DNA from 3 places in the Kitasatospora sp. NPDC048715 genome. Region 3 is predicted to be linked to each of the others. Evidence: riboswitches for the same ligand, from Rfam matches in the RefSeq annotation. Region 3 holds a riboswitch; each other region holds the start of a gene.
The links. Region 3 has a riboswitch for thiamine pyrophosphate ahead of thiC (phosphomethylpyrimidine synthase ThiC). Riboswitches for the same ligand answer to the same signal wherever they lie in the genome.

Region 1 (9,854 bases), on a different contig from region 3:
GCGTTCACCGCGACAATGTGACGCGTATCACGCGGATCCTGCGCGCTTTAGTTCAGGGTGACCTGACGGTTCACCAGGTTCGCGCGGGCGCGCCGCTCCTCGGCGGTCAGCGGGGTCCCGTCGGCGAGCACGGCGGCGAGCCGCTCGGCGAACTCGGCGGCCGGCTTCTCGCAGTCGGCGGCGGTCATCGCGAGCGGGAGGTCCCACACCGGGACGGTCAGGCCGTGCGCGCGGAACGAGCCCACCAGGCGGGTGTCCGCGCCGAGCGAGGCCTCGCCGGCCGCGTTCAGCCGGGCCAGCGCGTCCAGCAGCTGCTCCTCCGGCACGGTCATCACCCAGCGCAGGTGGTTCTTGTCCGGAGTGCCGCACCAGTAGGCGGAGTCCACGCCGGCGAGCTTCTCGGTCGGGATGGCCGAGGCGTTGGCGCGCTCCAGGGAGGCGGCGACCTCGCCGGTGGCGGCCTCGGCGTCCTCCAGCCAGAACTCGAAGCCGGTGTGCACGGTGGGCGTGAACGCGGCCCCGGCGTCCAGCAGGTCCTGCAGGCGGCGCCCGCCCGGGACGGTCCGGCGGGCCGGCACCGGGCTGCCCGGCTCGGTGGCCAGGGCCAGCTCAAGGGCGTCCGCGAGGTCGCGGCTGAGGTCGCCGGAGGCGGACTGGGTCTGCAGGCCGAGCAGGATCGAGCCGTCCTGGCGGCGCAGGGCCGGCCAGGCCAGCGGCAGCACGGTGGCCAGGGTCACCGACGGGACGTCACCGGTGGCGCCGTCCGCCACCCCGGCGGCCAGCGTCAGCGGCACCGTGGCGGCGGGCACCAGCTCGCGCAGCGCCACCCAGTCGGCCTCGCCCGACAGGCCCTCGAACGGGCGGTGCACCAGCTCCTGCACCGCGTGCGAGGCCTCCCGGCCGTGACACGCCTTGTACCGGCGGCCGGAGCCGCAGGGGCAGTCCTCGCGGGCCCCGACCACGGGGATCTCGCCCGTGACGGCGGTGGTGGACTGGCGCTGCGGCGCCTTCTTGGCGGCCTTCTTGCCCATGCTGCGGCTCTCCCGGAAACGGTGGTCCTGTGTTCCGGGAAGCCTAACGACACATTCCCCGCGCCCGGCTCACGCGCTACGGGCATCGCCCCCGGTGCGCCGGGCGTGCCGGGCCCGGGCGGGCAGCGCCGCCCAGACCGTGACCTCGCCGGGGGCGTCGCGCACGCCCCAGTCGCTGGCCAGCTGGTCGACGATGCTCAGGCCGCGGCCGCCGCGCGAGGTCAGCGAGGGACTCGCGGGCAGCGGCCGAGTGGTCGCCCCGCCGTCCGTGACCTCCAGGGTGAGCACCCCGTCGGCGTGCATCTGCCAGCGGACCAGCACGCCGCCGTCCGGCTCGTCCGAGCCCTCGGCGGACTCCCGGCCGCTCGGTGCGGGTGCGGCGCGCGTCCCGGACGGGACGCCGACCAGCACCTGCCCGAGCACCTCGGCCCGGCCGCTGCGGCCCAGGGCCGGCAGCGGGCCGAGCGGACGGGCGTATCGACAGGCGTTGCTCAACAGCTCGGAAAGGATCAGAACAGCATCATCGATGACCGGTTCCGGTATCTGCCGGTCACCCAGATCTCGACGCAGTCGGCGCCGTGCGACCCCGACACTCGCTGGGCCGTGCGGCACTGCCATGGTCGATGAAGTCGGCACTTCACGCGCCACCATCAACGCCACCCCCGGACCTCCTTCAGCGTATGCCGAGGGAGAGATGCCCCTTGGTAATGCGTCGGAAACGAGCACCGGACGATCCCGCGAGCCCATTTCGAGTGCGGCGACCGACGGTCGACATCAGGTCATTCCGTGCTCACCCTCTGTCGCCCGGATGCAAGAATTCCGGCAATTTCGCGCAAGGAAGGTTTGACTGCCGACCAGAGTGGTCGGACCGGAGTGGTCGGACCGGGGTGATCGGACCGGGAGGATCCGACCGGGCCGACCGGACGCAAGTGACCGGACGGGGCGACCGGTTCGGGGCGACCGGTCGGGCGGGTGCGGCCCCGGGCGCGTCGGCGGATCACCGGCCGAGCTGCGCCAGCACCTCCGCGGGCCGGTTGGTGATGATCGCGGACACCCCGAGCTCCAGGCAGAGCTCGACGTCGGCCGGCTCGTCCACCGTCCACACGTGCACCTCGTGCCCCAGCTCGCGCAGCCTGGTCACCAGCTGCGGGCGGGCCCGCACCAGCTCGATGCCCGGGCCGGCGATCCGCGCCCCGCCCGGCAGCGGCGAACCCTCGCGCAGCCGGCCGAGCAGCGGCAGGGTCCGCTCGAACAGGAACACCCGCCGGTACTGCGGCGCGGCGGCGGCCACCCGGTTCAGCGCGATCGAGGAGAAGCTCATGATCCGGGCGGACGGGCGGTCGCCGCCCCGGGTCGCGCCGATCCCGAACCGCTCCAGCGTCCGCAGCAGCTCGGTCTCCACCCGGCCGCGGAAACGCACCGGGTGCTTGGTCTCGATCGCCAGGTCCACCGGGCGGCCGCACTCCACCACCAGCTCCAGCAGCCGCTCCAGCCGCAGCACGCCGCGCAGCTCCGGGTCGACGCTGGGGCGGCCGGTCTTCCAGGCGCCGAAGTCGTAGGCCTCCAGCTCGGCGAGGGTCATCGCCGAGACGGTGCCCCGGCCGTTGGAGACCCGGCCGATCCGGCGGTCGTGCACGCAGACCAGCGCGCCGTCGGCGGTGACCCGGACATCGCACTCCAGCGCGTCGGCGCCCTCGTCGAGCGCGCGCCGGTAGGCCGCGAGGGTGTGCTCGGGCAGGGCGTGGGAGGAACCGCGGTGGGCGATCACCTGGACGGACGGCACGGTGCGCGCCGCCGGCGAGGACAGGTCTGGGCTGGTCACAGGCCCAACGATAGGCGGCACAGGTGAAGCGCGGACAAAGACGGCCCCAACCTGTGGGGCCGTCTTCCTTCCCGCGGGGCCGTCCCGGCCGGGCCCGCGGGGCCGGGCCGCCCCCGCTTCGCCCGGTGCGGGGCGGCCCGCTCAGTGCCGGTCGGCGCGGCGGGAGAGCGGGGTGAGCGCCCAGGTGACCAGGGCGGGCACCAGGAAGGCGAACAGCGAGGCGGAGGTCCACTCCTGCGGGGTGAAGTGCAGCGACTCCTGGGCCGAGGTCCAGAAGTCCGTCCACCAGCCGGCCACCTTGGTCGGCGCGATGAACTGGTAGACCGCGAAGCCCAGGGCCCACGGCAGCAGCATCGGCCAGCGGGACGGCGCGTCGGCGGAGAGGTTCCAGCCGCGCCGCCCGGCACCGAGGAAGTAGTCCACCACGAGCACCGCCAGCAGCGGCACGAACACCGAGCCGATCAGACCGAGGAAGCCGTAGTAGGTGTCGGTGAACTCGTCGATCCGCAGCGCCAGCACGGTGGTCAGCGCGCCGATCGCGCCGGAGAGCACCCGGCGGTCCACCTTCGGCAGCAGGTTCTGCACCGACATCGCCGTCGAGTACACGTTGGCGAAGGACTGGTCCGTCTCGCGCAGCACCAGCACCAGCAGGAACAGCCAGCCGGCCCAGACCCCGAGGAAGGAGTCGAAGATCCGGTTCGGATCGCCGTCCGACTGCAGCAGCGCCATCAGGCCGAGCACGTAGCACCAGACCTGGGCGATCGTGTAGCCGGAGAAGCTGCCCCAGAACGCCGAGCGCGGGGAGCGCGAGTGCCGGGTGTAGTCGGCGGCCAGCGGGACGAAGGAGACCGACACGGCGATCATCGCGTCGGTGGCGCCCAGGAAGCCGTGCCAGTTGCCCGCCCCCGGGTCCGGCACGCCCTGGCGGCCCAGCTGGACGGTGAAGTACACCATGGCCACCGCGACCGCCCCGGCCACGAAGCGGCGCAGCACCGCGATCGAGCCCAGCGGCCAGATGGTCAGCGCCGTGGTCAGCGCGCCCGCGAGCAGGACGAACAGCCAGCGGTAGCCGGTGGTGTGCGCGACGGTCTGCGCGCCCGCCGAGATGGTCAGCAGCTCGAACACGCCCCAGCCGATGCACTGCACGATGTTCAGCACCGTCGGCAGGTACGACAGCCGGGTGCCGAACAGCCCGCGCAGGTTCGCCATCGCGGGGGCGCCGGTGCGGGCCCCGATCAGCGAGGCCACGCCGAGCATCGCGGTGCCGACCGCCGTACCGACCGTGATCGCGGTCACCGCGGCGGCCAGCGACAGCTCGCTGCCGGGGGCGCCGAGCACGGTGGCGGCGGTGGAGAAGCCGATCAGGCTGACGCCCAGGTTCATCCAGAGCGCGAAGTGGTCCCGGAAGCGCAGCGTGCGCGGCGGCTCGGTGTCCAGCACCAGGGGCGCTTCGACGTGCTCGGGGCGCTCCAGGACGGCGGTCGCGCCCGCGGCGGAGGCGTCCGCACCGGGGGCGGGAACGTTCGCGCCCGAAGAAGAGGATGGCGAAGCAGGCGGCATGGCCGATACTCCCTACGCCGGCATTACCCGGACAGGTTCCGGCGGTCAGCGCCCCCTCGACCGTCCGTCACTCGTGTGGCGTACGGTCGACATGCGCACTCTCAGCCTGGTGGGTCCAAGCTCCCGCGTGTCAGTTTGGAGCGACAGGCTAACCGGCACGGGGGCGAACGCCCAAGGCCGAGGGTGCGCGGTCCGCATCGCGGGACGCCCGGCGGGGGAGGGGAGCCTCGGCCGTCGGTGCCGGCGTCGGTGCCGGTGTCGGGTGTCGGCGTCTGCGTCGGCTAAGGATTCTTATGAGTTCTTCAGAGGGGTCCTTACGGCAATCGAATCGACAGTGCGAAAAACTATGGTCCTTGGTTCTGCCAGCTATGGAGGTCGTCCGTGAGCACCGAGCGCGAGGTTGGGCCCACCGGGCCGCAGGGGGAGCAGCCCGCCGGGCCGGGGGCGGCCGAGTCCGCTTCCGAAGGCCCCGCTCAGGGCGGGCACCAGCCGACCATGGCCTTCCGGCGGGTGCCCGAGCCGGAGTCGGGCGCCGTCGAGGCCGCCCCCGTCGAGGCGGCACCGCCCGTCGACGCCGTCGCGGCCGAGGGTGTCCCGGCCGAGGGCGGGCACAAGCCCACCGTCGCCTTCACCAAGGTGCCCGCCCCGGAGGCCCCCGCGGCCCCCGCGGCGCCCGCCGCCGAGCAGCCGGCCGTCGACCCGGTCACCGGCTACATCGACGCGCCGCCGCCGGTCCTGCCGCCCGCCCCGCAGGCTCCGGCGGCCCCGCCCGCCGCGCCCGCCCAGGCCGCGGCCCCCGCCGCCCCGGCGCTGCCGCCGGCCGACAACCCGTACGCCACCCCGACCCACGGCGTCCCGGCGGCCGGCACGCACGAGGGCTACGGCGCCGCTGCGGCCGCCCCCGTCGCGCACGAGGGCTACGGCGCCGCCCCGGTCGCGCCCGCCGTCCCCGCCGCGCACGGCCACCACCCCTTCGGGGCCGGTCAGCCGCTCGGCGGCTGGGGCCCCACCCACGACTCCACCTCCGGCGGCGCGGGCTACCCCGGCGGCCCGGCGGGCCCGTTCGGCTACCCGGCGGACCACCCCGGCGGTCCGGTCGGCCCCGGCGGCCCGCGCAAGAAGCGCGGCGGCCTGGTCGCCCTGATCGCGGCCGTCGCGCTGGTCGCCGGTGTCGCCGGCGGCGTGCTCGGCGTGACCGTCACCGACAACACCGACCGCGGCAGCTCCGCGAACGACCACCGCAGCACCACCGTGCAGGCCAGCGACACCCAGAAGAACGAGCCCGCCCCCGGCTCGATCGCCGCCATCGCGCAGAAGGCGCTGCCCAGCGTCGTCACCATCAAGGCGCAGGGCAACGGCGAGTCGGGCACCGGCACCGGCTTCGTCTTCGACACCGAGGGCCACATCCTCACCAACAACCACGTGGTCGCGCCGACCCTCAACGGCGGCAAACTGACCGTCAAGTTCGCCGACGGCAGCTCCTACAGCGCCTCGGTGCTGGGCCACGCCGAGGGCTACGACGTCGCCGTGGTCAAGATCGACAACCCGCCGAAGAGCAAGCTGACCCCGCTGCCGCTGGCCGACTCCGACAAGGTCAACGTCGGTGACGCCACCGTCGCGATCGGTGCGCCGTACGGCCTGGAGTCCACCGTCACCAGCGGCATCATCAGCGCCAAGGACCGCCCGGTGGCCTCCGGCGACGACACCGGCTCGCAGGCCTCGTACATGAACGCCCTGCAGACCGACGCCTCGATCAACCCCGGCAACTCCGGCGGCCCGCTGCTCGATTCCGGCGGCGCGGTGATCGGCATCAACTCGGCGATCCAGTCCAACGCCTCCGCCAACGGCCGGGCCGGCAGCATCGGCCTGGGCTTCGCCATCCCGATCAACCAGGCCAAGTGGGTCGCGGACACCCTGATCAAGACCGGCAAGCCGGTCTACGCCAAGCTCGACGTGCTGCGCAACGACGACTACAAGGGCGACGGCGCGCAGATCCAGACCAAGGACATCCAGGGCCAGCCGGCCGTCACCCCCGGCGGCGCGGCCGACAAGGCCGGCCTCAAGCCGGGCGACGTCATCACCAAGCTCGGCGGCGTGCCGATCGACAACGGCCCGGCCCTGGTCAGCCGGATCTGGACGCACAAGCCCGGCGAGACCGTCGACGTCGAGTACACCCGCAACGGCCAGACCTTCAACACCAAGGTCACCCTCGGTCAGCGCGAGGGCGACCAGTCGTGACCCCCGCCCGCACCGAAACGTGTGCGCCGAACCCCGCCGGACCCGTTAGGCTGACCTCCGCCTGGAGAGCTGCCCGAGCGGCCTAAGGGAACAGTCTTGAAAACTGTCGTGCGGTGACCCCGTACCGTGGGTTCGAATCCCACGCTCTCCGCCGGTAGGAGAACCACCTGCTCAGGGCGGGTGCCGAGTTCGCTCGGCACCCGCCCTCGGTGTTTCCCGGGCGGTCGCGGGCGCCGGCCTCGGAACCGTCGTGGAACGGATGCGGGCGGCCGGGTTGACCCTGACACGGTGGCAGGGGATGGAGTGGGCGCATCATGTTGAACATCGGAGACTTCGCCAGCCACGGCCGGGTGTCGGTACGGATGCTGCGCCACTACGACGCGATCGGGCTGCTGCGGCCCGCCCGGGTGGACCCGGTCAGCGGGTACCGCTCCTACGAGGCGTCCCAACTCGCCCGGCTCAACCGGGTGATCGCGCTCAAGGAGCTCGGCTTCACCCTGCAGCAGGTGCGCGCCGTGCTGGACGAGCAGGTGGACGCGGCCGAACTGCGCGGCATGCTGCGGCTGCGGCGGGCCCAGCTCGCCGAGGCGATCGCCGCCGACGAGCTGCGGCTGGCCCGGGTGGAGGCGAGGCTCCGGACGATCGAGAGCGAGGGGACCATGTCCGCACACGATGTCGTGGTGAAGCGGGTGCCGTCCGTCCGGGTGGCCCAACTGGCCGGTGCGGCCGCGAGTTACGAGCCGGAGGACATCGGCCCGGTGATCGGGCCGCTGTTCGCCGAACTGTGCCGGAGGCTGGCCGCGGCCGGGGTCGAGGCGGCCGGCCCGTCCGTCGCCCGCTACCAGGACGCGCCGGAGGGCGACGGCTCGGTGCTGGTCCTGGTGGCCGTCCCGGTGGGCCCGTCGGTGCGGCCGGGTGAGCACGACTTCGAGGTGCTCGACCTGCCGCCGATCGAGGAGGCGGCGACGATCGTGCACCGCGGCCCGATGGACGACGTGCTGGGCACCGGCCAGGAACTGGCCCGCTTCATCGAGGAGAACGGCTACCGCTCGGCCGGCTACGCCCGGGAGCTGTACCTGGAGTGCCCGGAGGACCGGGCCGGGTGGGTCACCGAACTGCAGGAGCCGGTGGTCCGGCGGTAGCCGCGCTTGCCCTCGACCGGGTCGAGGGCCCTAGCGTCGCCCGGCATGACCACTGCCACTGCCACTGTCGCTCCGCGGGCCGCGCTGCCGCGGAGGTACCTGCTCTGGCTGGCCGGTGTCCAGGCCGGACTGCTGGGTGACGCCGCGCTGTACTTCGCCCTCGGCTGGGCCGCCTCCGCGCACGGCGGCGGCGCGGCCGGGCTGGTCCTGACGGCGATCACGGTGCCGCGCACCGCGCTGGTCCTGCTGGGCGGCGCGGTCGCGGACCGCTTCGGCGCCCGTCGGGTGATGCTCGCCGGGGACACGGTGATGCTGGTCGCGACCGGTGCGCTGGCCCTGGTGGCGGCCTCCCGGGGGACGCCGCTGTGGCTGCTGGTCGCGGCGGCGGCCGTGATCGGGACGGTCGACGCCTTTTACCTCCCGGCCGGCGGTTCGATGCCCCGCCGGCTGGTGCCCGCGGACCGGCTGCCCCGGGCGCTCGCCCTGCGGCAGGCCGGCGGGCAGAGCGCCGTCCTGCTCGGCGCACCGCTGGGCGGCCTGCTGGTCGCGGCCCGCGGGCTGTCCGGCGCGGCGCTGGCGGACGCGGCGAGTTTCGGGGTCGTGCTGCTGGTCCTGCTGCGGGTGCGGCCCCCGGAGGACGGGCCGTCCGGTCCGCGGGCCGGACTGTTCCGCGAGGCGGCGTCCGGCGTCCGGCTCGCCGTGGCCGACCCACTGCTGCGGGCCGCCCTGCTGCTCACCGGCGCGGCGGCCGGGGCGCTGCTGCCGGTGGTGTCACTGCTCGGTCCGCTGCTCGCCCGGACACACGGCTGGGCGGCCGGGACGGCGGGACTGGTGGGCGGCGGCCAGGCGGCCGGGGTGCTGGCGGTGGCCGGCCTGATCGCCCGGCGGGGCCCCTTGCCCCGGGCGGGGGTGGGGGCGGCGGCCGGGCTCTGCGCGGCCTCGGTGGGGATCGCGCTGCTGGCGTCGGCCGCGGGGCCGGTGGCGGCGGTGGCCGGCAGCGCGGTGGCGGGCCTCGGCTCGGGGCTGTTCGCCTGCCACCTCGGCCCGCTCGTGCTGACCGGCGCGCCGCCGACCCATCTCTCCCGGGTCCAGGCACTGCTGACGCTCGTGCAGAGCCTGGCACTGGTGCTCTCGAACTCCCTGCTGGGCCTGCTCGCGGACGCGGCGGGCGCGGCCCTGCCCACCCTGCTCTGCGCCCTGGCCACCGCCGCCGCCGGGCTCACCGCCCTGGCCACCCCGGCCCTCCGCCGGGCCTGAGCCACTCCGCGTCCCCCCGTTCGTTCGCCTCCTGTTCCCCAACCGCCCCGCGGCCCACTTGCCCGGCCCCGGTCGTCCGGGCAGAGTGCGGAGGTGGAGGCGGGCCGGCGGCGAGTGGAGGCGGCGATGAGTGATCTGACGGACCGACTGGCGCAGGGCCTCCCGGCGGAGGCCGTCGTGGTGGACCCGGACGTGACCGCCGCGTACCGCCACGACATGGCGGGCCTCTGCGCGGCCGGGCAGCCCGCGGTGGTGGTGTTCCCGGAGACGGTCGAGCAGGTGCAGCACGTGCTGCGCACCGCGACCGAGTTGCGCGTGCCGGTGGTGCCGCAGGGGGCCCGGACCGGGCTGTCGGGTGCGGCGAACGCGGTGGACGGCTGCGTCGTGCTGTCGCTGGTGAAGCTGAACCGGATCCTGGAGATCGACCCGGTGAACCGGATCGCGGTGGTCGAGCCCGGTGTGGTGAACGCCGAACTCTCCGGTGCTGTCGAGGAGTTGGGGCTCTCGTATCCGCCGGACCCGTCCAGCTGGGAGTCCTGCACGATCGGCGGCAACATCGGTACCGGGGCGGGCGGGCTCTGCTGCGTGAAGTACGGCGTCACCAGCGAGTACGTGCTCGGGCTGGACGTGGTGCTGGCGGACGGGCGGCTGCTGTCCACCGGGCGCCGGACGGCGAAGGGCGTGGCCGGGTACGACCTGACCAGGCTGTTCGTCGGCTCGGAGGGGACGCTCGGTGTGGTGGTCCGGGCGGTTCTGTCGCTGCGGCCGGCGCCTGCTCCGCAGTTGGCCCTGGCGGCGGAGTTC
Region 2 (9,854 bases), on a different contig from region 3:
AGGAGTCCGGAAAGGCCGTAGGGAGGCCGGAAACGGGGTAGCGGCGGCAGGCGCGGTCCTCCCCCGGTTCCGCGCCGCCGCCGTGTCGTCGCTCCGCCGGTCCACCCCCTGGCCGGCGGCGGCGAACTCCCCCTCGCGGCCGGTCTCCCCCCGGCCCGCTCCGCCGCCCCGTGTCGGCGGTGCGGGGACCACGACCAGCCCCGTGGCGGTCCGTCCGCCGCCTCCCCCGGCCTGAGCGGCCGGGAGACGGACGGATCCGCCGCCCGGGCGGGCCGGGCGCCCGACGCGCCGCCCTCCCGGGTGCCACCACTCTCCCGTCCGCGCAGGTCGTCGGCCATCCGCTGACGTACTCAACCGCGAATCTGAGTATCCGTACTCAGTCCGTCCCGGCCCGCCGTCCGCCGGAACCGCGGCGTGCGTCCACGGCGTCCCGGGTGCCGGTACGGTACGGCGGGGCCGGGCGGAACCGGCCCCGCCGGACGAGGAGCGGACGCGATGACGAGGAGGGGGACGCGATGACGGTCCTGCCACTGATCTTCACCAGCGGGCTGGCCAGCGGCATCAACGCCTACGCGGTGGTGCTGCTGCTCGGCCTGCTGGGCAGGTTCGGTGACGCGGACTCGGTGCCGCAGGCGCTGGAGCGCACGGACGTGCTGGTGGTGGCGGGCGTGCTGTTCGCGCTGGAGGCGGTGGCCGACAAGATCCCGTACGTGGACAGCGTCTGGGACGTCGTGCACACGGTGATCCGGCCGATCGCCGGTGCCACCGTCGGCGTGCTGATCGCGAGCAACGACCCCGGTTCGCTCAGCGAGGTCGCGGCCGGCGCGATGGGCGGCACCTCGGCGCTGGTCAGCCACCTGGTGAAGTCCTCGCTGCGGATGGCCGTCAACACCTCCCCGGAACCGGTCAGCAACATCGTGGTCAGCATGGCCGAGGACCTCTCGGTGGCCGGCCTGGTCACGCTGGCGATCTTCCACCCCTGGCTGGCCGCCTCGGTCGCCGCCGCGGTCCTGGTCGCCGGCCTGCTGCTGGTCCGGCTGGTGATCACGAAGATCCGCGCGTTCCGGGCCCGCCGCCGCGAACGCAGGACCGCCCGGGCGGCGGGCACTGCGGGCACGGCGTAAAGCTCGTCCTAGGATCGGGGCCATGGCAAAGATCGTCGTCATCGGCGCAGGAATGAGCGGGCTCGCGGCGGCCTCCCGGCTGGCGACCCTCGGCCACCGGGTGACGGTCTGCGAGGCGGGCGGCACGTACGGGGGCATGGTCGGGCGGTACGAGCGCGACGGCTTCGCCTTCGACACCGGCCCCGGCCTGCTCTCTCTCCCGGCCGTCTACCGCGACCTCGCGCTGAAGACCGGCAAGGAGCCGCTGGAGCAGCTGGTCGAGCTGGCCCCGGTCGACCCGGAGAGCCGGCACCTGTTCCCCGACGGCACCGCCGTCACCCTGCCCAACGCCTCCCGCGGCGGTGTCAGCCAGGCCCTGGACGCCGCCTTCGGCGCGGGCTCCGGCGCCCGCTGGAGCGAGGTGATGAACCACGGCCGGACGGTCTGGGAGGCCACCCGCCGCCCGCTGCTGGAGGAGGCGCTCCCGGCCGACCTCGGTGTCCTGTCCCCGGCCGGCCGGGCCCGGGTGGACACCGACCCGTACCCCGTAGCGCCGCGCACCGGCCTGGCCCGGCTGCGCCGCCCGCGGCCGTGGAGCCTCGCCGACGTGGCGCGGCGGCAGCTCGGCGGCCACCCCGGCCTGACCGCCCTGCTGGGCGAGCCCGCGCTGCGGTACGGCCTCCTGCCCGGGCAGGCCCCGGCGGGGGCCGCCGTGCTGCCGTACATGGAGCAGTCCTTCGGCGTCTGGTACGTCCGGGGCGGCCTGCGCGCGCTCGCGGACGCCGTGTACCGGCGCTGCGAGCTGCGCGGGGTCGAGTTCCGCTTCGACACCCCGGTCACCCGGGTGGTCGTGGAGAACGGCCGGGCGTGCGGGGTCGGGACGGCGGACGGCCGGATCGACGCGGACCTGGTGATCTCCGCGATGGACACCCGCGCGCTGTTCCGCCACGGCATCGCCGAGTGGCCGGGGGTGCCGGCCGAGGACTGGGAGCCGTTCGAGGTGCCCGGCCGGTTCAGCGTGCTGCTCGCCCTGCGCGGGCCCCGGCCCGAGGGCACCGCGCACCGGACGGTGGTCCACGCGGTGGACCCGGCCGCCGAGGAGAACGCCCTCACGCTGTCCGCGCCGCTGTGCGAGCGTCCCACCGTGCAGGTGCTCCGCCCGGACGACCCGGCGCTGCGCCCCGACGACGCCCACGAGAGCGTGGTGCTGACCGCGACCGTCCCGGCCCAGGAGGAGGACGTCGACTGGACCGCCCCCGGTGTCGCCGACCGCTACGCCGACCAGTTGCTCGCCCACGTCGACGCGGCCGGCCTGGGACTGCGCGAGCGGGTGCTGTGGCGGGTCGTGCGCACCCCGGAGGACACCCGCCGGGAGACCGGCGCGCTGTTCGGCTCGGTCGCCCGCCCGGTGCTCGCGGGTTCGTACGCGGGGCTGCACGCCGCCAATGAGTCGCCCGTCCCGGGCCTCTACCTGGTCGGCGGCAACGCCCACCCCGGTGGCGGCCTCGCCCGCGTCGGCATGTCGGCCTGCATCACTGCCGGGCTGATCGGCCCGGCGTAGGGCCCGGCGGCCCGGCCCGGTCGGCCTCGGCTGCCGGGCCCCTGCCGGGTCAGCCCTGGTGCCAGGTGTTCTGCTGCTGCTGGTAGCCGTAGTTCTGGTCGTACGCCGGCTGCTGCGGGATGCCCTGGACCTGCGGGTCGGGCTGCGGCTGCCACTGCTGCTGGGGCTGGGCGTTCGGGTCCCAGGTCTGCTGGTGCTGCGGCTGCTGGTAGCCCGCGTACGGGTCCTGCTGCTGGTCCTGCTGCTGCGGGTAGCCGCCGTACGGGTCCTGCTGCTGGGGGTAGCCGCCGTAGGACTGCTGCTGCTCGTAGGCGTAGGCGGGCTGCTGCTGGGTCTGCCACTGCTGCTGGTCGTAGCCGGACTGGTAGGCGGCGGCGTACGGGTCCTGGTGCTGCTGCTGGACCTGCGGCTGCTGCTGCTCGTAGTACCCGGGGGCGTAGACGCCGTCCTGGGCGAGTTCCTGCATCTCGAAGGCGGCGGTCTGCTCGACCGCGGGCACCTCGTCGGGCACCTCGACGGGGACCGGCGCGGAGGCCCGGGTCTCCTCGACGGCGCTGACCTCGCCGACCCGCTTCCTGGCGACGGCGACGGCCGCCACCGCGGCGGCGCCGCCGGTCAGGGCGCCCAGCAGCGGCACCTTGGCGAGCGGGCCGGGCAGGCTGCCGTCGGCCTTCCGCAGGGACCAGCCGGCCTGGTGGCCGCGCTTGACCGCGAGGGTGACGAAGGTCTGGCCGACCGCGAACAGCGCGGCGCCGGCCCCGATCACCACGACCGAGCCGAGGACCATCCCGGCGGCCACGCCCAGGAAGCCGGCCAGGGCCAGGGCCCGCCAGTGCAGCGGCGCCCGGTTCTGCAGCAGCACCTCGGCGACCAACCAGAGCGCCACCACCGCCAACGCGGCGTACAGCAGCAGGTATCCGATGCCCATCCGCCCGCTACCTCCAGTCGCGTACCCGCGCTCGTGCGCCGCGCGTGTGCGGCGACTGTACCGGTTCAACGGCCGGGGTACCGCATCGCGTTCCCACCGCCCCGGACGGCGGCCGCACACGACCGAGCCCGTCACCGTCGGTGCGGTGACGGGCTCGTGAACACCCGGCGTCGGCGCTGCGCGGGCGCGGGCCCGGCCCGCCGGTCAGCGCTGGTGCAGCCCCAGGTTCTGGTAGATCTCCAGCGTCGCCGTCGAGTGGTTCAGCGTGATGAAGTGCAGACCGGGCGCGCCCTCGGCGAGGAGGCGCTCGGCCATCGCCGTGGCGTGCTCCATGCCGATGGCCCGCAGCGCCGCCGGGTCGTCGATGGCCGCCCGCAGGCGGGCCTCCAGGTCGGCGGGGAAGGCCGAGCCGCTGAGCTGGGGGAAGCGCTCCAGCTGCTTGGCGTTGGTGACCGGCATGATCTCCGGGATGATCGGCGTCTCGCAGCCGGCGGCCGTGACCCGGTCGCGCAGCCGCAGGTAGTCGTCCACCTCGAAGAACATCTGGGTGATCGCGTAGTCGGCCCCGGAGCGGATCTTCGCCACGAAGTGCCGGATGTCCTCGTCCCAGTCGGTCGAGCGCGGGTGCATGTTCGGCGAGGCCGCGACGCCGACGCAGAAGTCGCCGATGCCCTTGATCAGCTCCACCAGCTCGTACGCGTAGGTGACGCCCTCGGGGTGGCTGACCCACTCGCCCATCGGGTCGCCGGGCGGGTCGCCCCGGACCGCCAGGACGTTCCGCACGCCCTGGTCGGCGTACTGGCCGATGATGTTGCGCAGTTCCGCGATCGAGTGGTCCACCGCGGTGAGGTGGGCGACCGGGGTCAGGGTGGTCTCGGTCGCGATCCGGCCGACCATGTTGACGGTGCGCTCGCGCGAGGAGCCGCCGGCGCCGTAGGTCATACAGACGAAGTTCGGGTCGAGCGGTTCGAGCCGACGGATGGCGTCCCAGAGTTTCTGCTCGCCGACCTCGGTGCGCGGCGGCATGAATTCGAAGGAGAAGGAGCGCTTTCCGGCCGCCAGGAGGTCGCGCACCGTCAGTGCGCGATCCGTTCTCGTGGAAGCGATACCGAGTGCCATGCTGGCAGGCTATCCGGCGTTCGAAGGGGCCGGACAACCGTATTCCACCTATTGAGACAAGAGATGGAAGAGGTTCCGGTTCACCCCGGCCCCGTCCCGCGGCGCCTCCTCCGGGCCCCCCGCGGGGCCGCTCGCACACCCGTTCCCAGCCGCACCGTTACGCTTGCTGCACCCCAGAGAACCAGCGGAGCCCCATCGTGACCTCGTCCAGCACCCGGCCGGCCAACCCCAGTGCGGCCAACCCCATTGACGTGGAGGACGTCCGCACCCGCGTCAACGCGGCGCTCGCCGCGTTCATGGACGGCCAGTCCGTGCTGCTCGACAAGATCTCGCCCCGGCTGGCCCCCGCCGCCGACGCGCTGCGCGACTTCCTGCTGGACGGCGGCAAGCGCCTGCGCCCGGCCTTCTGCTACTGGGGCTGGCGCGGCGCCGGCGGCCCGGCCGGGGGCGCCACCGGTGAGGCGATCGCCAACGCGGCCGCCGCCCTGGAGCTGCTCCAGGCGAGCGCCCTGGTGCACGACGACCTGATGGACCGCAGCGACACCCGCCGCGGCCTGCCCTCGGTCCACCGCCGCTTCGAGGCGCTGCACCGGGACAGCGGCTGGCGCGGCGACCGCGAGCAGTACGGCACCTCGGCCGCGGTTCTGCTCGGCGACCTGCTGCTGATCTGGTGCGACGAGCTGTTCCTGCGCTCCGGCCTGGAGCCGGCCGCCGTCCTCGCCGCCAAGCCGGTGTTCGACCTGATGCGCACCGAGGTCATGCTCGGCCAGTACCTGGACGTCCTGGAGCCGGTGGCCGGCGACTCGACCGACGAGGGCGCGCTGGACCGGGCGCGGACGGTGCTGCACTACAAGTCCGCGAAGTACACCATCGAGCGGCCGCTGCAGGTGGGTGCGCTGCTGGCCGGCGCCGGGCCGGAACTGGTCGAGGCCTACGGGGCGTTCGGGCTGCCGCTGGGCGAGGCCTTCCAGCTGCGCGACGACCTGCTCGGCGTCTTCGGGGACCCGGCCGTCACCGGCAAGCCGGCCGGGGACGACCTGCGCGAGGGCAAGCGCACCCTGCTGGTCGCGCACGCGATGCGGGGCCTGCCGGCCGCCGACGCCCGGCACCTGGACGAGCGGCTCGGCGCGCCGGACCTGGCGGCCCCGGAGGTCGCCGAGCTGCGCGCGCTGGTCGCCCGCAGCGGCGCGCCCGAGCTGGTGGAGCACCGGATCGAGGAGCTGATGCGGCAGTCGCTGGCCGCGCTGGAGGCCGCTCCGCTCGCCGACGACCGGGCCCGTACGGTGCTGCTGGCCCTGGCCGAGGCCGCCACCGTCCGCAAGTACTGACGGACGGCGACGGCCCCGGGGGCCTGCGGGCCCCCGGATCCCGCTGATCCGGGCCGGTCAGAGCGCGGCGCGCACCCGGCGGGACAGCTCGGCGGCGGCCGCCCGCGGATCCGCCGCGGCGGTGACGGCCCGCACCACGACGATCCTGCGGGCACCGGCGGCCAGCACCTCGTCCAGGTTGCCGAGGTCGATCCCGCCGATCGCGAACCACGGCCGGTCGGTGTCCTGCTTCGCCGCGTACGAGACCAGGCCGAGGCCCGGGGCCGGGCGGCCCGGCTTGGTCGGGGTCGGCCAGACCGGGCCGGTGCAGAAGTAGTCCGTACCGGGTTCGGCGATCGCCGCGTCCACCTCGGACTCGGCGTGGCAGGAACGGCCGATCAGCACGTCCTCGCCGAGGATCGCCCGGGCGGCCTGCACCGGCAGGTCGTCCTGGCCGAGGTGCAGCACGTCCGGCCGGGCCGCGTGGGCGACGTCGGCGCGGTCGTTGACGGCCAGCAGCTTGCCGTGCCGGCGGCAGGCGTCGGCGAAGACCTCCAGGGCCTCCAGCTCCTGCTTGGCCTCCAGGCCCTTGTCCCGCAGCTGGACGATGTCCACCCCGCCCGCCAGCGCCGCGTCCAGGAACTCGGCGAGGTCGCCCTGCTCCCGGCGGGCGTCGGTGCACAGGTAGAGCCGGGCGTCGGCCAGCCGGGTACGCAGCGTGTCCGCCGCCATCAGATCAGCATCGCCTGGGCGCGGCGCTTCACCTCGGTGCCGCGGTTCTCCCGGAGCGCCTGGATCGGGCTGCCGGGCAGCGACGGGTCCTCGGTGAAGAGCCACTCCAGGATCTCCACGTCGTTGTACCCGCAGTCCCGCAGGACGGTCAGGGTGCCGGACAGGTGCTTGACCAGGCCCGGGCCGTCGATGAACGCCGCCGGGACCTGCAGCGACTTGTTCGGCCCGCGCCGGACGGCGATCAGGCCGCCGTTCTTGACCAGGTCACGCACCTCGGTGACCCGGACCCCCCACTGCTCCGAGATGTCGGGCAGGTACATCCAGTCGGTGACCAGGGCTTCAATCTTGCTTTCGATCTCACTCACGCCACCAGACTGCCACCTCCGCGGCCCACCGCGCACCAGGCACTACCCCGCGACGGCCGACTTCAGCGGCACCGCCGGGTCGCCCGCCCGGGCCGGATCCAGGGCCGTACCGCGCTCGATCAGCCTCCGCCCCTGGGTGAGGTCGCGCGGCCGGTCCACGGCCAGCAGCGCGCTCGGCACGCCGTCGCGCAGCCAGAGCACCGACCAGTCGCCGTCCCGCGGGGAGCCGCGCCACAGCAGCTCGTCGCCCTCGGCGTGCCGGCCGGCGTACTGGACCATCCGGCCGAACTGCTCGGACCAGAAGTACGGCACCGGGTCGTAGGCCGGCGCGTCCGCGCCCAGGACGGCTGCGGCCACCGCCTCGCCGGACTGCAGGGCGTGGTCCCAGTGCTGGACGGCCAGCCGGGCCCCGGCCCGGGCCGAGGGGTAGCTGACGCAGTCGCCGGCCGCGAACACGCCGGGCACCGAGGTGCGCAGCCGCCCGTCCACCACGACGGCGCCGGCCGCGTCCAGCTCGACCCCGGTTCCGGCCAGCCAGCCGGTCGCGGGGCGGGCCCCGATGCCGACCACCACCTCGTCGGCGGGCAGGTGCGAGCCGTCCGCCAGCAGCACCGCGCCGGGCTCGACGGCGGCCACGCCGACCCCGCAGCGCAGGTCGACCCCGGCCCCGGCGTACCAGGCGGCCATCGCCGAGCCGACCTCGGTCGGCAGCGCGCCGGGCAGCGGCGCCGGGCCGGCCTCGACCACGGTCACCTCGCAGCCCGCCGCGCGGGCCGCGGTGGACACCTCGGCGCCGATCCAGCCCGCGCCGACCAGCACCAGCCGCAGCCCGGGGCGCAGCAGCGCGCGCAGCGCCAGGGCGTCGTCCAGGGTGTGCAGCAGGTGCGCGCGCTCGGCCCCGGGCAGGGCCCGCGGAACGGCGCCGGTGGCGATCACCAGCGAGCCGTACGGGAGGTCGCCGCCGTCGGTGTGCAGCACGCCGGGGGTCAGGCCGGTGGCCCGGCGGCCGGTGAGCAGCTCGATGCCGAGCTGCCCGTAGTCGATGTCCAGGGCGGTGGAGTCGGCCTTGCCGAGCAGCACGTCCTTGGAGAGCGGCGGCCGGTCGTACGGCGCGTGCGGCTCCTCGCCGACCAGCACGATCGGCCCCTGCCGGCCGCCCTGCCGCAGCTTGAGGGCGCACTGCGCCCCGGCCAGCCCGGCTCCGACGACGACCACCTGATCCGTTCCGCTCAGCTCTGCCACGCCCGTCACTGTACTCAGCGCGACGCGGCGGCCTGCGGGCCGTCCGCCCGCTGTACGGGCCTTCGGCCGGGCCGACCCCCGGCGTTAAGGTGGGGGCACCACACGGGAGCCCGGCGCACCGGGCTGAGAGGCGGGCTGGCACGGCCTGCGACCGTCCGAACCTGATCCGGGTCATACCGGCGAAGGGAGAAGAGCAGCTTTGTCACGCTTGCCATCAGGCGCCCACGCCGACGTGCTGGTGATCGGCGGGGGCGTCATCGGCCTCGCCGTCGCCTGGCGCGCCGCGCAGCGCGGGCTGCGGAACGTGATCGTGGTCGACCCCTCCCCCGGCGGCGGGGCCGCCGGGGTCGCGGCCGGGATGCTCGCCCCGGTCACCGAGCTGCAGTACGGCGAGGAGCCGCTGCTGCGCCTCGGGATGGCCTCGAACGAGCGGTACGCGGCCTTCGCCGCCGAGCTCTCCGAGGCGAGCGGCGGCCGGGACACCGGCTACCGCCGCTGCGGCACCGTCGCCGTGGCGCTGGACTCCGACGACCGCGAGGAACTGCGCGAGCTGCACGCCTTCCACCAGCGGCTCGGCCTGGACTCGACCTGGCTGACCGGCCGGGAGGCCCGCAGGCTGGAGCCGATGCTCGCCCCCGGCGTGCGCGGCGGCCTGCACGTCGCGGACGACCACCAGGTGGACCCCCGGCGCCTGCTCACCGCCCTGGCCGCCGCCTGCGAGAACGCGGACGTCCTGCTGCACCGCGCCGAGGCCGTCGAGCTGCTGGTCGAGGACGGCCGCGCGACCGGCGCCCGGCTCTCGACCGGGGAACGGGTGGGCGCCGGGCAGGTCGTCCTCGCCGCCGGCCCGCACAGCCACCGGCTGCCCGGCCTGCCCGACGGTGTGCTGCCCGCGATCCGCCCGGTGAAGGGGCAGGTGCTGCGGCTGCACGTCCCGGACGCCTACCGCCCGTTCCTGTCCCGCAACGTCCGCGCCGTCGTCCGCGGCCGGCACCTGTACCTGGTGCCCCGGGAGAACGGCGAGCTGGTGGTCGGCGCGACCACCGAGGAGCAGGGCTACGACACCACCGTCACCGCCGGCGGGGTGTACGAACTCCTGCGCGACGCGCACGAGTTGGTCCCGGGAATCACCGAACTCCCGCTGCTGGAGACCTCCGCCGGGCTGCGCCCCGGCTCGCCGGACAACGCCCCGCTGCTCGGCCCGACGTCACTGCCCGGGCTGGTCGCCGCCACCGGCCACTACCGCAACGGCGTGCTGCTCACCCCGGTGACCGCCGACCTGCTCTCCGAGTACCTGGCCACCGGTGAAGTCCCCGAAACGGCAAGGCCGTTCACGCCCCTGCGCTTCTCCCCCGAACCCCCCGCTGCGAAGGCCTCCGCATGACCGACATCGCCCCGAACGAGATCACCCCGAACGAGATCGCCCTGACCGTCAACGGCGAGCCCCGCCGGGTGTCCGCCACGACCACCCTCGCCGAGGTGGTGGCCGCCGTCAGC
Region 3 (9,854 bases):
GGATCTACGCCCGGGTCGGCGAGGCGCTGCTCGCCCAGGGCTCGCCCGACCCGCTGTACAGCAAGTGGATCGCCACCTACGGCGACGAGGCCTTCCAGTCGGTGGTCCGGCGGGTGCTGGCGCTCACCGACCGGCTCGGTGAGGAGCTGTCCGCGGCCGAGCGCCGCAAGGTGGTCGAGCACTTCGTGACCACCTCGCGCTACGAGTGGATGTTCTGGGACGCGGCCTGGCGCGGAGAGCGCTGGCCGGTCTGAAGCCGCGCGGGTGCGTCCGCCGGTCGTCCGCCGTCCGCACGGCACCTGTACGACGGGCGGACGACGGGCGGGCGGTGCCGGGTCAGCCGGTGACGAAGTAGCCGGTCAGGTCGGCGACGACGTTCACCGGGCCGCCGTGGTTGAAGACCGAGTAGGTGCCCCCGCCGGTGACCCCGGTGGTCACCGAGTTGGCGACGGTCTGCCCGGGTTCGACGTTCACGGTGGAGGTGTTCGGCGGCTGGCCCCCGCCCGGGAACACCGTGAGGTGGCCGGAGTCGGTCACGTCGGTGATCGTGACGTTGGCCTCGACACCCAGCACGTTCGGGACGGAGCCGTCCGCGGGCACGGCCTGGACGGCCGTGGTCGCCCCCTGCTGGAGCTTGCCGCCGGTGATCCGGGTGTCGAGGTTGCGGACCGGCGTCGTGAGCGCGCTGAACAGGCCCCTTCCGGACGGCCCGTAGTAGCCGACGACGTCGACGATCACGTGCACCCAGCCGGCGCGGTTGTAGACGTCGATCCGCCCGTCCGCGCCGACCGGCACCACGACCTGGTTCGCGACCGTCGATCCCACCGGGAAGTTGACGTTCGAGCCGTAGGCGGGCCGCTGCGTCCCGCTCGGGTACGCGGTCAGGAAGCTGTCCCAGGAGCCGTCCGTGGTGGTGACGTTGAGGACCACCGAGGTGGCGTCCGCGGTCCCCAGCTCGGGGCGGGCGACCTGGTAGCTGCGCACCGCGTCGCCGCCGAGCCGCCCGGTGCCGTCGCTGCGGCTGTCGGCGATCCGGGTCGGGGTCAGCGGGCCGTACTTGTCGGGCGCCGCGGTCCGGTAGTACCCGACCACGTCGAGCACGACATGGGCGGTGCCCGCGTTGTTGTAGACGTTGATCCACGGGGCGCCCCGGCCGACCGGACCGACCGCGATCGTGACCAGGTTGGAGATGGTCTGGCCGGCCTTGAAGTTGATGCTGGAGGTGGCGGGCTTGGTGCCGGCCGGGCCGGCCTTGGCGGCGAGCGTGACGAAGCCGTCGGCGGTCGGGTCGGTCACGGTGAGGTTGACCACCACGGCCGTGGCGTCGGTCGGCACGGCGGAGCCGCAGTACATCGGCGGGTGGCTGCCGCAGCGCTGCGACACCGGGGTGCTGTAGTACTCGCCTTCCTTGAGCGGTCCGAAGTGGTCGTGCGACGGGGTCTGGTCGTAGGAGCGGGTGTCCAGGATCCGGGTCGGGGACATCCCGACGAACCCGGCCGGTGCGGTCACGTCGGCGGCAGCGGTCACGGCCGCCGGTGCCGCGGCCGCCGGGACCGCGGCGAGCGCCGCCACGGTCAGGTTGAGCGCCGCGAGAGCGGCTGTGGACACGGCTGTTCTGGCCCGCATGATCAGGTTCCCCCCTGGTCGATGGCACCGGACGGGCGTTCTTCCGGCACTGGTTGGACGCTTGGGAACGCCGGGGGTTGTACGCCGCCGGACGAATTCTCGGGGGTCACCCGGGGGGTCGGGCTCGGGGTGATCTCGGGGTTCTCTCCGGGCCGTTGGGCCTCGTTCCGGCACTCGCGCCACCGTACGATCGAAGTACCGAAAGCAAGCGGGATGCGGCACCGGACGGCGGCCGACCCGAGGGGAGAAGAGGAACCGACATGGCTGAGCTCTGGAAGTCGCTGCCCTCCTGGGTGCGCAACATCGTCATCCCGGTGCTGGTCCTGGTGCTGGCCTGGAACATCGTCGCCTTCGTGTTCGGCGTCGTCGGCGCCCTGCTCTCGATCGTGATCAAGCTGCTGGTGGTGGTCGGCATCGCCGCCGCCGTGGTGGTCCTGGTGAAGAAGGCCGCCAAGAGCTGACCCACCACCCCGTAACGCCGCCCTGAGGCCCGGCCCCCCACGAGAGGGGGACCGGGCCTCGGCCGTTCTCCGGTATCCGATCGGCTACTGGTTGCGGTAGTAGCCGAAGAGGTCGACGACGACACCGGTCGCTCGACGGGGCGGGGTGACCGGCTCGTGGGGCGCTCTGGACCTGCGGCGATCGGCTCGCTACGGTGTTGGGCGTCGTGTGCAGGCAACACCGCCTGCGACGCGGGAGCTCGGAGCACCGGGCTGAGAGGACGCTGACCGGGACGTCGACGGACGGACCGACGGCTGCGTCGACCGCAGGAACCTGACCGGGTAATGCCGGCGTAGGGAGTAGAGGTCAGATGACCACGTTCGAAGCACAGCCGCAGTCTGCCCAGGGCGCCCCCAGCAGCGAGCGCACCGGCTACCCGACCCCGGCCTGGCGCAAGTCCTACCGCGAGGGGTCGCGTCCCGACCTGCGCGTTCCGTACCGCGAGGTGCGGCTCTCCAACGGCGGGTCCGTCCCGCTGTACGACACCTCCGGCCCGTACACCGACCCGTCCTTCGAGCCCGACGTGCGGCGCGGCCTGCCCGCCCTGCGGGACGCCTGGATCCGCCAGCGCGGCGACGTCGAGGAGTACGACGGCCGCGAGCCGCGCCCCGAGGACGACGGGATCAAGCACACCTCGCCGCGCGGCGGGAACCTGCGCAACCTGGACGCGGTCTTCCCCGGCCGGCCGCGTCGCCCGCTGCGCGGTCGCGGTGGCGTCGCCGTCACCCAACTCGCCTACGCCAAGCGGGGCTTGGTGACGCCGGAGATGGAGTTCGTGGCGCTGCGCGAGGGCCTGGCGCCGGAGTACGTGCGCGCCGAGGTGGCCCGCGGCCGGGCCGTCATCCCGGTCAACGTGAACCACCCGGAGGTGGAGCCGGCCGTCATCGGCACCAACTTCCTGGTGAAGATCAACGCCAACATCGGCAACTCCGCCGTCACCTCCTCGATCGAGGAGGAGGTGGAGAAGATGACCTGGGCCACCCGCTGGGGCGCGGACACCGTCATGGACCTCTCCACCGGCCGCAACATCCACACCACCCGCGAGTGGATCCTGCGCAACTCCCCGGTGCCGATCGGCACCGTGCCGCTCTACCAGGCCCTGGAGAAGGTGGACGGCAGGGCCGAGGAGCTGAGCTGGGAGGTCTACCGGGACACGATCGTCGAGCAGTGCGAGCAGGGCGTCGACTACATGACCGTCCACGCCGGCGTGCTGCTGCGCTACGTCCCGCTCACCGCGCGCCGCAAGACCGGCATCGTCTCGCGCGGCGGCTCGATCATGGCGGCCTGGTGTCTGGCCCACCACCAGGAGAACTTCCTCTACACCAACTTCGAGGAACTCTGCTCCATCCTGGCCTCCTACGACGTCACCTTCTCGCTCGGCGACGGCCTGCGCCCGGGCTCGATCGCGGACGCCAACGACGAGGCGCAGTTCGCCGAGCTGAAGACCCTCGGCGAGCTCGGCCGGATCGCCCGCGAGCACGACGTCCAGGTGATGATCGAGGGCCCGGGCCACGTCCCGATGAACAAGATCAAGGAGAACATGGATCTCCAGAAGGAGATCTGCGACGAGGCGCCGTTCTACACCCTCGGCCCGCTGACCACGGACGTCGCCCCCGGCTACGACCACATCACCTCGGGCATCGGCGCCGCGATGATCGCCTGGTGGGGCACCGCGATGCTCTGCTACGTGACCCCCAAGGAGCACCTGGGCCTGCCCAACCGGGACGACGTCAAGACCGGTGTGATCACCTACAAGATCGCCGCCCACGCCGCCGACCTGGCCAAGGGCCACCCCGGCGCCCAGGCCTGGGACGACGCCCTCTCCGACGCCCGCTTCGAGTTCCGCTGGGAGGACCAGTTCAACCTGGCCCTCGACCCGGAGACCGCCCGCGCCTTCCACGACGAGACCCTCCCCGCCGAGCCCGCCAAGACCGCGCACTTCTGCTCGATGTGCGGCCCGAAGTTCTGCTCGATGAAGATCTCCCAGAAGATCCGCGACGAGCACGGCGACGGTTCCACCGCCGTGGACACCGAGTTCGACGCCGAGGCCCTGGCGGGCATGGCCGAGAAGTCCGCCGAGTTCGCGGCCCAGGGCAACAAGGTCTACCTGCCCCTGGTCGACTGACCCGGGACGCCTGGGCGCCGCCCCGATCACCTCGGGGCGGCGCTTCGCCGTCCTCGCCGTCCTCGCCGTCCTCGGCTACTTCTCGGCGTCGCCGAAGACCATGCGGTGTCCGCGCGCGGTGTCCATGTACTCACGGACGCGGTGGATCAGCCCGTCACGGAGTTCGAAGACCAGGCAGTAGTCATTGGCGTAGTGATTGCCGTTGGCGAGCGTCGCGGTCATGGTCTCCTCCACGATCACGCGCTCGCCGTCGGCGTGGAAACCGTGGAAGGTGACGTCGACGTCCCTGACGAACAGGCGGGAGAAGTCCTCGGCGAGGAAACGCGTGATCATTTCCCTGCCGACCATGTGACTGGGGCGGTCCAGCGCGGTGGCCGTCGCGTTTCCCGGAGGTGCCAGCCACTCGGCGTCCTCGGTGAAGACCGCGGAGATCTGGTCGGCGTCGTGGCCGGCGAACGCCTTCCAGGCGGCCCGGACGATGTCGTGGCTGCTCATCGGGGTTCGGTCGGGACGGGTGCCGGTCCGGGCGCGGCCGATGAAGCGGCCTCCAGCGTGCGGCGGATCACCGCCGAACCGTGCTCGACGGACTCGGCGATCGGTGCGGCCAGCGCGTCGGGCAGGACATCGGTGTGCCACACGAATCTCGTCCGGCCGCCGGCCTCCGGAAGGGCCTGCATGGACGCGTGGTGGTGGGACGGATGGAGGCTGCCGCCGACGACCGTGTAGGCGACCCGCATCGCCTCGTGGTCGAGGTCGACGAGCCGTTCGAACACGATCGTGCCGTCGGCGAAGGTGACGGTGCGCGTGTCCGAGCTCAGCCGGGTGTCGGTGACGAACCCGGGCGCCAGCCGCTCGTGCACCGCGCCGTAGTCGCTGAGCACCGACCACACCGCCTCGGGGCGGGCATCGATGACGATTTCCTTGTGGATCGAGGCCATGGGTGATCGACTCCTCGTCAGGCCGAAGCGATGCAGAACGGGTGGCCCTCGGGGTCGGCGAGAACGGTCCACTCGCCTTCGCCGGGCTGGAACTCCGGCTTGGTCGCCCCCGCCGAGAGCAGCTCCTTCACCGTGACCTCGGGATCGGCCACCGTGAAGTCGAGATGGGCGTGCTTCGCGGCGTCGGGCCAGCCGGGCCCCCGGTAGCCGGCGACCCGCTGGAAGGCCAACCGGACCGGCCCCCTGCCGAGTTGGACGAAGTCGTCGTCGGCCTGCCCGAGGTCCCAGCCGGTGACCTTGCGGTAGAACTCGGCGAGGGCCCGGGGATCGGCGCAGTCGATGGTGATCGCGGTGAGCTCCGCGTGAACGGCCATGGATGGCTCCCTTCGTGTCATCACGTGAGCCCCAGCATCCGGGGCAATGGCGCCGGAGGTCTTGAAGATCCTTGCGGGCCGTTCTGTCGTACCCGGCGGATACCGTTCGCGGCATGCTGTCCGCATCGACCCTCGCCGCCCGGCCGGAGTTCACCGTGGCCGTGGTGGGGTGCCGCTCCGACCACGCCCGGTGGTCGCAGCCGGAGACCCGCGACGACCACCGCCTGGTGCTGGTGCGACGCGGCAGGTTCCGACGGTCGGCCGACGGCGCCGACATCGATCTGGACCGGACCACGGCCTACTTGGGCGCGCCCGGCGAACAGGAGCGCTTCGCCCATCCGGCCGGCGGCGACGTCTGCACGTCGGTCAGCTTCGAGCCCTCCCTCCTCGGGCGCCCGCCCGCCGCGACGACGGTGTATGTCGACGCGCGCGTCGATCTCGCCCACCGCCGTCTGGTGGCCGCCGCGGCCACCGGCGACATCGACTACGCGCTGGCGGAGGAACTGCTCCGCCTCGTCGCGGCCGCGGCCGGTGAGCCGACCTTCCGCTCCCGGCCGGCCGACCGGGCGCTGGCCGCCGCGGCGCGCGGGGCGATCATCGAAGAGGCCCCGGAGGCCGGAGGGCTCTGCGCACTGGCCGCGCTGCTGGAGGTGTCGCCCTACCGACTGAGCCGGGTGTTCTCCAGGGAGACGGGCGTCTCGCTGACCCGCTACCGAAACCGCGTGCGCGTCACCCGGGCCATGGACCGGATCGCCGAGGGCGAACCCAGCCTCGCCGCCCTGGCAGCACAGCTCGGCTTCGCCGACCAGGCGCACCTGACCCGCATCGTCCGCGAGCACGTGGGACACACACCGACGGTGCTGCGTCGGCTGCTTGCCCCGGTTCGCGCCCGCCATGAGCCGACGGGCCGATGAACATGCCGCCGTGGGTCACGCGGGCTCGGCGGCGAGCAGGTCGGTGGTGCGGTCCGCGGTGAGCACGCCGAGGATGTAGCCGTCCTCGTCGACGACGGGCCAGACCGCCAGGTGCTTGATCCGCATGGCGATCGCGGCCAGGGTCAGGCCCATGGTCGGCCAGGCGAACGGGCCGCGCTGGTGGGTGGTGGCGCTGATGGCGGTCCGCTCGGTGTACCAGGAGCGGGTGAGGAACGGGTGGAGTCCGGTGCGGGTGACCAGCCCTTCGCACCGGCCGTCGTGGCCGCGCACGAGGAGGTAGTCCAGGTGGGCGCCGCGGAGGATGTCGTCGGCCCGGTCGACGGTGCTGTCGTCGGCTATCTGGTAGTCGCAGGGTTCCATGGCGTCGGCGACCGTGAGGCCGTGGCCGGGCCGGGCGGGCTGGGGCGAGTGAGTGGTCACGGGCGAGTGAGTGGTCACGGCGTTCACCGTTCCCGTCTCCGGCCGCCCGCCGGGGCGGGGTCTGCCGGGCTGTCCTGCACCCAGAACGAAGCCGGAACGGGGACCGGGATACGTGATGCCCTGGATGCCTCCGAGGCTACTCCTGCGGTGGTCGGCCCGGCGGAGGCTACGGCGGAGTAGCGTGGGGAGCAACCGAGGACATTTCGGACACCGGCATCAGCGTCGACGTCGCCCTGGGTCATGACGGGTCCCTCGTGGACCGGACGGGCGGCCTCAGATGATGCCGATCCCCCTTCCCATTCCTTCCTCCCCCGGGCCGTGGACGGTGCCCGGTGCCCCGTTGCTGCCGCGCTTGGAGCTGGAGCCGACGATGTCGCGGGAGGGTGTCTTCGACGGGGCCTGGTGGCCGCGTTCGAACGAGGTCCTCGCCGAACTGCCGGACCTGATCACCGCGCTCGGCGCCCACTTCGGGCGCATCCTGCGGGTCGGCCTCGACACCGAGGCCTGGGACGGTGTGCCCCGGTCCGTCGCCGCGAACGGCCTGATGGTCAGGATCAACTGGTTCGCCGGCAGCGACGGGACGATCAGCGTCACCCGGGGCCTCCAGGACCACTTCCTCCTGCTGGTGGTGCCGCCCGGCACCGACGAGACGACGGCCGCCTCGGCGATGGCCGGAGCCTCCGCGACGGGGAACCACACCCCGGCGGCGGAGCTGCTGCTCGGCCGGCCGGTGGTCGTCGTCGCGCCCGGCCGGGTTCACGGCTGAAGCCGTTCTCCATCGATGGAGAACACCGGTGGGATGAAGTCGTCGATGGAGAACACCGGTGGGATGAAGTCGTCGAAGAATCTTCGCGGGGAGCGATGAGTTTCCGGGACGCCCGGGGTCTACCCCTGTGCAAGCGACGGACGTGACCACGGAGGAGATCCCGAGATGACCGAGAACCTGGGCGAGCTGACCATCACCCGCGAGCTGCCGGGCGCCCCGGCCGCCGCGTTCGAGGCGTACTTCGAGCCGGAGCAGTTCGTCCGCTTCTGGGGTCCGGTCGGCACCCACGTGCCGCTGGAGACCGTGACCGTCGAGGCGAAGGAGGGCGGTCGCTACGACAGCACCATGGTGATCGACGCGACCGGCGACCGGTACCCGCTGAAGGCCGAGATCACCGAGATCCGGGTCGGCGAGTTCTTCGCGATGGTGGAGGAGGGCTCGGGCATGCGCTCCACCCTCACCTTCACCGGGCTCGACGGGGGCGGCACCCGGGTGGTGCTGCACCAGACCGGGGTGCCGGAGATGTTCCGCGGCCCGGAGGCCGAGGCGGGGCTCAACTCCAGTTTCGACCGGCTGGTCGAGCACCTCGCCGGCCGGAACTGACGGGCGCGGCGCTTCCGGCGTGCCCGCCCCGGGCCACCCCCGTGGGCCCGGGGCGGGGGCGCGGTCCGTTGGCCGCGCTGGGGGCGGACGGTCAGTTGGCCGCGTCCTGGGGGTACCAGCGGAGCTCGACGGTGTTGCCGTCCGGGTCCTGGACGTAGACGGAGGTGGCGGTGCCGCGGGCGCCGTAGCGGGGGACGGGGCCCTCCAGGACGGTGAAGGTGCCCGCGTCGATGACCTCCTGCCAGTCGAGGGGCTCGACGGTGAGGCAGAAGTGGTCGACGTTGGACTCGTGCCGGGGGCCGTGGGCCAGGTCGATGATGGTTTCGGCGCTGACCCGGATCGACGGGAAGGACACCTTGCCGGCGCGCCACTCGTCGACGCGGACGGGCTCCAGGCCCAGGAGGCCGGCGTAGAAGGCCAGCGAACGCTCGACGTCGGCGACGTTGAGGACCAGGTGGTCGAAGGCTACGACGCGCATGGGTGATCGGCTCCGCTCGGGTGGGGCTGTCGGGGACGGGTTCAACGATCCTCTCGGCCGCGCGGGTGATCAATGCGCGATCGCCGTAGGATCGTTGAGCCGGATTCAACGATCGAGGGGCGGGGCGGGATGCTGGAGCGGTTGGAGATCGAGGTCTTCCTCGCGCTCGCCGGGGAGCTGCACTTCGGCCGGACCGCGGAGCGGCTGCACCTGACCACCGGGCGGGTCAGCCAGGTGGTGAAGAAGCTGGAGCGCCGGATCGGCGGGCAGTTGTTCGACCGCACTAGCCGGTCGGTCCGACTCACCCCGGTGGGGCGGCAGTTGGCGGACGACCTGGTCCCGGTGGTGGCGGCGATGGAGGCGGCGCTGCGCCGGGCGGAGGACGCGAACCGGGGCGTCACCGGGGAGCTGCGGGTGGCGTTCCTCGGCGAGTGGACGGCGCCGGTGCTGCTCAAGGCGGTCGCGCTGTTCGGCGAGCGGCACCCGGACTGCCGGGTGGACGTGCGGGAGGTGCAGCTCTCCAACTCCCGGGCGAGCCTGGTGGACGGTTCGATCGACGTCCTGATCGCCTCCTACCCGTTCGACGGCATGGCCCGCGGGCCGGTGCTGCTGACCGAGCGGCGGGTCCTGGCGGTGGCGGCCGGGCACCCCTTGGCCGGCGAGCGGTCGGTGTCGCTGGAGGTGCTCGCGGACCATCCGGTGGTGCAGTACCCGGAGGTCACCTCGGCGGGCTTCAAGCGCGACCGCACCCCCGGCCGGACCCCGTCCGGCCGCCCGGTGCCCAAGGGGCCGTCCGGCGGCACCTTCTCCGAGATGCTCAGCCTGGTCGCGATGGGCCGCGGCGTCCTCCCGGTCGGCGAACACTCCCGCCGCTACTACCCGCGCCCGGACGTCGCGTACGTGCCGATCCACGACGCGCCCCCGATCGAGCGCGGCCCGGTCTGGCTGGAGAGCAACACCACCGCCCGGGTCCGCGCCTTCGTCCGGGCGGCCACGGACGCCGTCTCGGAGTCGGCCGACCGGGCGGCGCCGTTGTGCGTGCCGGCGGAGTGACCGCGGCAGGCGGAGTGACCGGTGCCGGCGGGGTG

Region 1: another riboswitch for thiamine pyrophosphate. It lies ahead of ACGFSC_RS01165 (cytosine permease); the one in region 3 lies ahead of thiC (phosphomethylpyrimidine synthase ThiC).
Region 2: another riboswitch for thiamine pyrophosphate. It lies ahead of thiO (glycine oxidase ThiO); the one in region 3 lies ahead of thiC (phosphomethylpyrimidine synthase ThiC).

Annotation. Positions count from the first base shown of each region.
Region 1 is NZ_JBICVH010000001.1:241,205-251,058, forward strand. Features, by position in the region: gene ACGFSC_RS01150 (DUF5926 family protein) at 48-1,031, opposite strand; gene ACGFSC_RS01155 (ATP-binding protein) at 1,101-1,682, opposite strand; gene ACGFSC_RS01160 (glycerophosphodiester phosphodiesterase family protein) at 2,029-2,853, opposite strand; gene ACGFSC_RS01165 (cytosine permease) at 2,995-4,413, opposite strand; TPP riboswitch at 4,406-4,550, opposite strand; gene ACGFSC_RS01170 (trypsin-like peptidase domain-containing protein) at 4,795-6,651, shown strand; tRNA gene ACGFSC_RS01175 (tRNA-Ser) at 6,715-6,802, shown strand; gene ACGFSC_RS01180 (MerR family transcriptional regulator) at 6,966-7,793, shown strand; gene ACGFSC_RS01185 (MFS transporter) at 7,839-9,050, shown strand; gene ACGFSC_RS01190 (FAD-linked oxidase C-terminal domain-containing protein) at 9,177-9,854, shown strand, end outside.
Region 2 is NZ_JBICVH010000018.1:27,483-37,336, forward strand. Features, by position in the region: gene ACGFSC_RS30235 (DUF4126 domain-containing protein) at 516-1,124, shown strand; gene ACGFSC_RS30240 (NAD(P)/FAD-dependent oxidoreductase) at 1,147-2,664, shown strand; gene ACGFSC_RS30245 (hypothetical protein) at 2,714-3,592, opposite strand; gene metF (methylenetetrahydrofolate reductase [NAD(P)H]) at 3,797-4,711, opposite strand; gene ACGFSC_RS30255 (polyprenyl synthetase family protein) at 4,909-6,039, shown strand; gene thiE (thiamine phosphate synthase) at 6,097-6,750, opposite strand; gene ACGFSC_RS30265 (Rv2175c family DNA-binding protein) at 6,750-7,115, opposite strand; gene ACGFSC_RS30270 (FAD-dependent oxidoreductase) at 7,158-8,366, opposite strand; TPP riboswitch at 8,450-8,562, shown strand; gene thiO (glycine oxidase ThiO) at 8,566-9,741, shown strand; gene thiS (sulfur carrier protein ThiS) at 9,738-9,854, shown strand, end outside.
Region 3 is NZ_JBICVH010000021.1:25,317-35,170, forward strand. Features, by position in the region: gene tenA (thiaminase II) at 1-254, shown strand, start outside; gene ACGFSC_RS33705 (hypothetical protein) at 337-1,608, opposite strand; gene ACGFSC_RS33710 (DUF5326 family protein) at 1,887-2,087, shown strand; TPP riboswitch at 2,309-2,443, shown strand; gene thiC (phosphomethylpyrimidine synthase ThiC) at 2,438-4,252, shown strand; gene ACGFSC_RS33720 (nuclear transport factor 2 family protein) at 4,328-4,747, opposite strand; gene ACGFSC_RS33725 (SRPBCC family protein) at 4,744-5,190, opposite strand; gene ACGFSC_RS33730 (VOC family protein) at 5,208-5,564, opposite strand; gene ACGFSC_RS33735 (helix-turn-helix transcriptional regulator) at 5,678-6,478, shown strand; gene ACGFSC_RS33740 (CBS domain-containing protein) at 6,494-6,919, opposite strand; gene ACGFSC_RS33745 (DUF5994 family protein) at 7,200-7,685, shown strand; gene ACGFSC_RS33750 (SRPBCC domain-containing protein) at 7,851-8,288, shown strand; gene ACGFSC_RS33755 (VOC family protein) at 8,380-8,766, opposite strand; gene ACGFSC_RS33760 (LysR family transcriptional regulator) at 8,896-9,819, shown strand.